Regions from separate parts of the Martelella sp. K41-7 genome, predicted to be linked through region 2. Evidence: predicted binding sites of a transcription regulator. Region 2 holds the regulator's gene; the other holds the start of a gene.
The links. The regulator PhoB, encoded in region 2, activates phosphate uptake and scavenging genes when phosphate is short. The targets are predictions, from matches to a motif close to TGTCATNNANCTGTCAT.
Positions count from the first base shown of each region.

Region 1: AC0L7L_RS05860 (bifunctional 2',3'-cyclic-nucleotide 2'-phosphodiesterase/3'-nucleotidase) is a predicted target of PhoB. The motif match lies at 1,420-1,436, and genes of this name have one in related genera.

Region 1 is NZ_CM147867.1:1,226,396-1,230,296, forward strand. It holds gene AC0L7L_RS05860 (bifunctional 2',3'-cyclic-nucleotide 2'-phosphodiesterase/3'-nucleotidase) at 1-1,353, opposite strand, end outside; gene AC0L7L_RS05865 (GNAT family N-acetyltransferase) at 1,530-2,117, shown strand; gene AC0L7L_RS05870 (Lrp/AsnC family transcriptional regulator) at 2,098-2,583, opposite strand; gene AC0L7L_RS05875 (PadR family transcriptional regulator) at 2,836-3,498, shown strand; gene AC0L7L_RS05880 (GNAT family N-acetyltransferase) at 3,565-3,901, opposite strand, start outside.
Region 2 is NZ_CM147867.1:4,279,660-4,283,560, reverse strand. It holds gene AC0L7L_RS20265 (carbohydrate kinase family protein) at 1-398, opposite strand, end outside; gene AC0L7L_RS20260 (orotate phosphoribosyltransferase) at 473-1,168, opposite strand; gene phoB (phosphate regulon transcriptional regulator PhoB) at 1,447-2,130, opposite strand; gene phoU (phosphate signaling complex protein PhoU) at 2,162-2,875, opposite strand; gene pstB (phosphate ABC transporter ATP-binding protein PstB) at 2,916-3,683, opposite strand; gene pstA (phosphate ABC transporter permease PstA) at 3,732-3,901, opposite strand, start outside.

The DNA.
Region 1 (3,901 bases), 1.3 Mb from region 2:
GACCTCGGTATAGTAGTCCGGACCGCCGCGACCGCCGGCCTTGAACGGGGCTGCGGCGGAAAGCACGGGGAAGTCCCTGTATTCGCTGTCTTTCAGCATGTCCTTTGTATACCAGATCTGTGCCTTGGAGACGATCTGGACGGACGGGTCGTCGGCTACGAGCGCAAAATAGGACTGCAGTGCTGCCGACGTTTTGCCGACGGGGGTGCGGACATATTTAAGCGTTGCCTCATGATCGGCGCTGGCGGCGGCGATAACGGCGGTGTCGGATGAGACGTCGGCGACGACCTTGCGGTCCTCGGTGCGATGATAGATCGGACGCGCCTCGGTGGAGAAGTCGACGATCTTCCAGCTGCTGCCGTCCTTTTCCAGAAGCAGGTCGATCAGACCCATATGCGAGCCCCAGAAACCGGCCATCGCGGCGGGCTTGCCCTGGAGCGTACCTTTCTCCGGGTCGACGCCGGCAATGCCCTGGAAATCGGTGGGGCCGGGGAAGACCAGATGCTGGTGGCCGGTAAAGACCGCGTCGATGCCATCAACGCCGGCGAGATAGAGCGAGGCATTTTCCATCAGTTCCGACGGGCCGGTACCATCTATGCCGGAATGGGAGAGGGCGATGATGATGTCGGCGCCTTCCTCTTTCATCACCGGCACCCAGGCCCTCGCTGCTTCGACGATATCGCGGGTATTGGCCTTGCCGGCGAGGTTCTTTTCGTCCCAGACCATGATCTGCGGTGGAACGAACCCGGTGAAGCCGATCTTGACCGGGCTTTTATTTCCGGCGCCATCATTGATCATCTTTTCCTTGATCAAATAGGGGGCGAACATCAGTTCGTCATTGCGCGGATCGTTGGCAAGGCTACCCTTGGTCAGGTTGGCGCAGACAAAGGGAAAGTTGGCACCACCAACGACCTTGAGCATGAAATCGAGGCCATAATTGAATTCGTGATTGCCGAGTGTGCCGACATCATAACCGAGCACGTTCATGGCCTTGATGACCGGATGAACATCGCCTTCATTCATGCCGCGCTCATAGGCAATATAGTCGCCCATCGGGTTACCCTGAAGGAAGTCACCATTGTCGATCAGCATCGAATTGGCAGACTCCGCGCGGATGGCGTCGATGATCGAGGCCGTGCGCGCCAGCCCCATCGTGTCATTGGGCCTGTCGGCATAGTAGTCGTAAGGGAACACGTTGACGTGGATATCAGTTGTTTCCATCAGTCTCAGATGCGCCTGGTTGCCTGCCGCTCTTGCGGCGAAGGGATGCAGTGCGATCAGGGCCGATGCGGCGGACATGCCCTTGATTAGGGCGCGGCGTGATATCGAAGGCAAGAGAATGTGCGTGGACATGATAGCTCCGGGGTTCATCGCTTGCGCGGAAAATGTGGGAACACGAGTACCGCTTCGCACCGTCCTGTGACAGGCGGTTGACATCGGGTGTGAAAGAGCACCAACCTTATGCCGATTAAATGAAACGGAGGCAGGCTATTCGGAGGGCGTGCCGACCGTCAATACGGGAGAGACGTTTGGTTACCAGTTTCACGATCCGCAATGCGGCCCGCGAGGATGTGCCGGACATGGTGCGGCTGATCAATATTGCTGCACACGGTCTGCCGCTCTGGTGCTGGGCCCAGCTTGAGGGCGGTGCCGAAGATCCATGGCAGGCCGGGCGCGAGAGCGCGTCGCGGGAAGACGGCGCGATTTCCTGGACCAATGGTACGGTCGCCACGCTCGGGTCTGACGTTGCGGCGCTGATGATTGCTTATCCTCTTGAAAATGAGGTTCAGCATAGCATCTGCGCCGGCGATCATCCTGTTCTCGCGCCGCTGCGCGAACTCAAGCGGCAGGCGGCAGGTACATACTATCTTCGTGTGCTGGCGGCTTACGCGGAATATCGCGGTCGCGGTCTTGGTTCGGTTCTGTTGGACAAGGCAGACCGGATTTGCGGTGACAGCGCCATCAGCCTGATTGTATCGGATGCCAACGCCCCCGCCAGACGTTTTTATGAACGGCTCGGCTTCAAGGAGGTGGCGCGCCAGCCGCTGGTAACTGCGCCTGACTGGCGGGCCGATGGCGGGAACTGGCTTTTGATGGTCAAACCGGCGCAGCGCTAAACGCCTCGTCAACATCGACATTCAGGCGTTCGATAATCGGGCGAAGCGCGAAGGATGAGTTGATCTGGACAACATGCGGCAAGGCGGAAAGCCAGTCGCGGTGGATGCGCTCATAATCCTTCAGATCCTTCGCTGCCACGCGCAGTACATAGTCGTATGCGCCCGAAACCATGTAGCAAACGATTACATTCGGGCACTGCCTGACCGCCTCTTCGAATTCGGCGAGCGTACGGGCGAACTGGCCGGACAGCGAGATGTGGACAAGCGCTGTCATCTTGTATCCGAGCGCCTCGGGCGAGATCTTGGCGGTGTAGCCCTCGATCACGCCGCTTTTTTCCAGGAGGTCAAGCCTGCGCGAGCAAGCGGACGGTGAGAGGCCCACGGTTTCCGCGAGCTCCGCATTGGTGATGCGGCCATTGTTCTGAAGCGCCTTCAGAATCGCACGATCGATATCGTCCAGGTCCAATTTTCGAACTCCCTGCGAATTTTGCTGCTCTTCTTCGAATAATAGTCTGTTTGCGCGCCAGCACAAGTCATTGCAAGCAAGGAAACTTTGTTTGGTATTGTCGGCGACATAAGGGGCCGCAGGAGTGGCATCGGTAGCGTCGATCGTAAAATTCAGGACAAAACATGTTTTAGATATATCGAAATCCTTGCGTCTTGAGGAAATCGATCTATATTTCGATATATCGAAAACATGACTAAAGGAAGTCTTGGCATGTATGACCATTTTGGCAAGTGCTACGATGCACGCAATTGCGATGTGCGGGCGCTCTTCGCCATGGGGCGGGGACCGAGCCACGGAGCCCGCGGTGGCGGAGGCAGGCGCGGGTTTGGCGACGAGGATGGCGGTGGCCGCATGGGCCGATTTCTTGGCCATGGCCGGATGCGCTTTCTTGTGCTGCAGCTGATCGCCGACGAGCCGCGCCATGGCTATGAAATCATCAAGGCAATCGAGGAGTTGAGTGGCGGTTTTTATTCACCGAGTCCCGGTGTGATCTATCCTACGCTTTCCTATCTCGAGGACGGCGGTTATGTGGTGGCCGAAGCCGATGGCAACAAGAAATCCTACTCGATCACGGACAGAGGACAGACCTATCTTGATGCGCAGGCGCCGGAAGCCGCCTTGGCGGTCAAGGCACTGAAGGCGGTTGCCGAACGGCTTGGCGCCCGCCAGCACAAGCGTGAACGCGCGCGCGGCGGCGATAATCTGCCGCGCAGCATCGAGGCGGCTTTTCTTAATCTGCGTGAAGTGATCGACCACCGTCTGGAGCAGGATGCAGGCGCTGCCGGCGCCATCGTCGGCGAGCTTCTGGGGCTTGCCGAAAGGATTGAAAACACCGGCAAGACCGATCAAGACAGAGCGTCGTCTCAGGACTAATCACAAAATCAACAGCCCGCGACCGGAACTCGGCCGCGGGCTGTTTTCATCTGTTCAATTCGCGTCTTAGAGCTTGCGCGCAAACGCAAGCAGTTCGGCGTCCGAAAGCGGGACAATTTTGCTTTCATAGGTCGAGACCGGCGAAAACCCGAATTGCTGGTAGAGCTGCAGCGCGCGCGGATGGTCCAGACTGTTGGTGGCGGTGATGATCTTTTGAGGCTTGTCGGCCCAGATTGCTTTCAAACCCTGCAGCAGAAACCATTTGCCGACGCCAAGGCCAAGCGCGCGCTCGAACAGGCCGAAATGAACGAGCTCGGTGATCCCGCCATCTTGCTGTTGATATTCATAAAAGCCAGCCGGTGCGCCCTCGAGATAAAACACGGTGATCGTGGTGCGTTCGTTG
Region 2 (3,901 bases):
TCGGGAATAAGGCTGATCGCGCCGAAATGCATTGCCGAACAGCCATCGCCAATGGCCGGCAGATCATCCTCGGTGATCATCCGGCCGGCTGTATTCTCGTCATAGAAGGCGTAGCTGGCCGAGCCATTGATCAGCTTGACGAAGGCAAGTGTGGTCGGCCGGTCGGATAGTGCGACGAGGGAATGATCGACCTTCGAGGCATCGAGCTTTTCGCGGATGATGTCACCCATCAGATCGGTGGAGATGCCGGAGAAGAACCCTGTCGGGCGGCCGAGCCGGGCCAGCGCGACCGCGGTATTGCAGACCGCGCCACCGGCATAGGGGGCAAAGGCCGGTTCGCCCTTGTCGGTCTCGCGCGGCAACATGTCGATCAGGGCTTCACCACAGCATAAAATCATCATTCTCTCCCAATTCCGGTTGCGCGTCCGCTCACCGGGAGCGGACGCCTATAGCAAGGGGCCCTCAGCGCCTTTCAGACGATCAGTTCCTGAAGCCCGCCGCGCGCGCGCGACCAATCCATCGGATGATCAAGGAAAGTGCCGACAGCTTCAAGCGTTGCCTCGTCTGCAAGACCATCCTTACGCGCGACGTTCAGCACTTCCTTCCAGGTCGCGATGTAATGGAGGTTAACGCCGCCCTCGCGGAAACGTTTCTCCGCCTCGCCGAAAATCCCATAATAAAACAACGCCATGCCATGTTCCACCACACCGCCGGCTGAACGGATGGCATTGATGAAGTTGAACATCGACCCACCGGCGGTGGTCAGGTCCTCGATCACCAGAACGCGCGCACCCTTCGGCATATGCCCCTCGATCTGCGCATTCTTGCCATAGCCCTTCGGCTTCTTGCGAACGTAGATCATCGGCAGTTCAAGCCGGTCGGCAAGGAATGCGGCAAAGGGAATACCCGCAGTCTCACCACCAGCCACGCAATCGAACTTCTCGAAGCCAGCATCGCGCAGCACCTTGGCGGCGGCGAAATCCATCAGCGTGGAACGAATGCGCGGATAGGAAATCAGCTGCCGGCAATCGATATAAACCGGGCTGACCAGACCGGAGGCAAGCTTGTAGGGCTCATCCGGCGCAAAATGCACCGCTCCGATTTCCCACAGCATGCGGGCCATCAGCTCCCCCATCACTGCGGGCTCCACGAAACTGGCTCTGCTCATCGCAACAATCCTCTTTATCCTGTGGCCTCAAGAGACCAGCGTTCCGGGATGCGGAAGGATGCATCACGGGAAAAGCGGGTCTTGTCGGCGCTGCCGCCTGCCGAGCGGCCAACCAATCCGGTTGTCCAATTGGACAATCACGGCGGAAAAATCAATCGTCGACCGGTCGATTCAACACATCCGGGCAGCATGCCAATACAGCATAGACCAACGTGGAATGGCTGCAATGACGGATATTAAATCGTTTAGAAAATCTTTTTTGACGCCGCTAGCAGCGTTTAGACCTCCATCGAATATCCCGCTCCGCGCACGGTGCGGATCACATCCGGCATCTGCGAGAAATTGAGTGCCTTTCTCAGCCGGCCGACATGGACGTCGACGGTGCGCTCATCCACATAAATATCGTGACCCCAGACACCATCGAGAAGCTGGGCGCGGGAAAACACCCGGCCGGGCGACGTCATCAGAAACTCCAGAAGCCGGAACTCCGTCGGGCCGAGCCGCACTTCGCGCGCCTTGCGGTGGACACGGTGGGTCTCGCGGTCAAGCTCGATATCGCCGCATTTCAGCACGCTGGAGAGCACTTCCGGCCTTGCGCGGCGGAGGATCGCCTTGACCCGCGCCATCAGCTCCGGCGTGGAAAACGGCTTGACGACATAGTCGTCGGCACCGATCGCCAGACCGCGTATCCGTTCGCTTTCCTCGCCACGCGCCGTCAGCATGATGATCGGCAGGCGTTCTGTCTCCGGCCGCATTCTGAGGCGACGGCAAAGCTCGATGCCGGAGACCCCCGGCAGCATCCAGTCGAGCAGCAGCAGATCGGGAACCCGCTCCTGAAGCCGGATCTCGGCCTCGTCGCCGCGCATGATGGTTTCGACCTCATAGCCTTCCGCTTCGAGATTGTAACGTAGCAGGACGCTGAGTGCTTCCTCGTCTTCGACAACTGCAATTTTCGGCACCATTGGACGTCTATCTCCCTGATCTCAAATGGCTTCAGACATCATCGGAACCGACGGCAGCAGAGTTGTCGTCCTTGGGACGTTCTCCCTGGGGCTGGGCGCCGGTGGCAATGTAGTAGATCATTTCAGCGATGTTGGTGGCATGGTCGCCGATACGCTCGATATTCTTGGCGCAGAACAGAAGATGCGTGCAGGTGGTGATGTTGCGCGGATCTTCCATCATGTAGGTCAAAAGCTCGCGAAACAGCGAGGTATAGATCGCATCGATCTCGTCATCGCGCTCGCGGATCGAGTTGGCCTTGTCGGCCTGGCGCGTTGTGTAGGCGTCCAGCACTTCCTTGAGCTGCAGCAACGCCAGTTCCGACAAATGCTCGATGCCGTGCGCTAGCTTGCGCGGAACGCCGGTGCCCTGCACAGAGATCACCCGCTTCGCGGTGTTCTTCGCCATATCGCCAACGCGTTCCAGATCGGCAGCGATGCGGATCGCACCCATGATTTCGCGCAGGTCCGCAGCCACCGGCTGACGACGGGCGATGGTCACAATTGCCTTTTCACCGATCTCACGCTCGGCCTCGTCCAGTGCGAGGTCGTCCTTGATCACCTTTTCGGCAAGCTCGGTATCGGTATTGACGAGGGCTGAGACCGACTGGCTCACCATTTCCTCCGCCAGACCGCCCATTTCGGAAATCCGGCGCTGGAGGTATTTCAGTTCGTCATCGAAAGCCGTCAGAATATGCGAGGGGGCCATGTTTAATCCTTCCTTGGCGTGAGCGTGCGGCAACCGCCCCTCAGCCGAAACGTCCCATGATGTAATCCTGGGTACGCTGATCCGCGGGATTGGTGAAAATCGTATCGGTACTGTTTTCCTCGACCATATGACCGAGATGGAACATCGCGGTGCGCTCGGACACGCGCGCGGCCTGCTGCATGGAATGGGTCACCATCACAATGGTGTAGTTCTCCGCAAGATCGGAAATCAGTTCCTCGACGCGGGCTGTCGCGATCGGATCGAGCGCGGAACAGGGTTCGTCCATCAGGATGACTTCCGGGCTGACGGCAATGGCGCGGGCAATGCACAGCCGCTGCTGCTGGCCGCCGGAAAGGCTGGTGCCCGGCTCGTCCAGCCGATCCTTGACCTCGTTGAACAGCCCCGCCTTGATCAGGCTGGTCTCGACGATCTGATCGAACTCGGTGCGATGACGGGCAAGGCCGTGGATACGCGGCCCGTAGGCGACATTCTCATAGATCGACTTCGGGAACGGATTGGGGTTCTGGAAAACCATGCCGACGCGTGCACGCAACTCCACCACATCGATGCCGGAGGTGTAGATATCCTCGCCGTCAAGCGTGATCGTACCGGTCACGCGACAATTGTCGATCGTGTCGTTCATGCGGTTGAGGGTCCGCAGAAAGGTCGACTTGCCGCACCCGGACGGGCCGATCAACGCCGTGACAGTATGCTCGCGTATATTCAGGCTGACATCAAAAAGCGCGCGCTTCTGCCCGTAATAGACGGACACCGCCTGGCCGGTCATTTTGTATGTGTTGTTGCTCATTGTTTGCTTCCAGGTGTTTTCGCGGTCGGGTTCGCCATTGCCACGCGCCTACCAGCGTCGTTCGAAACGACGGCGCAGGATCACCGCCGTGACGTTCATCAGGATCAGGAAGGCCAGAAGCACGATGATGGCGGCGGAGGTGCGCTCGACAAAGGCACGCTCGGCCTCGCCCGCCCACATGTAGATCTGTACCGGCAGTGCCGTCGCGGGGTCAAACG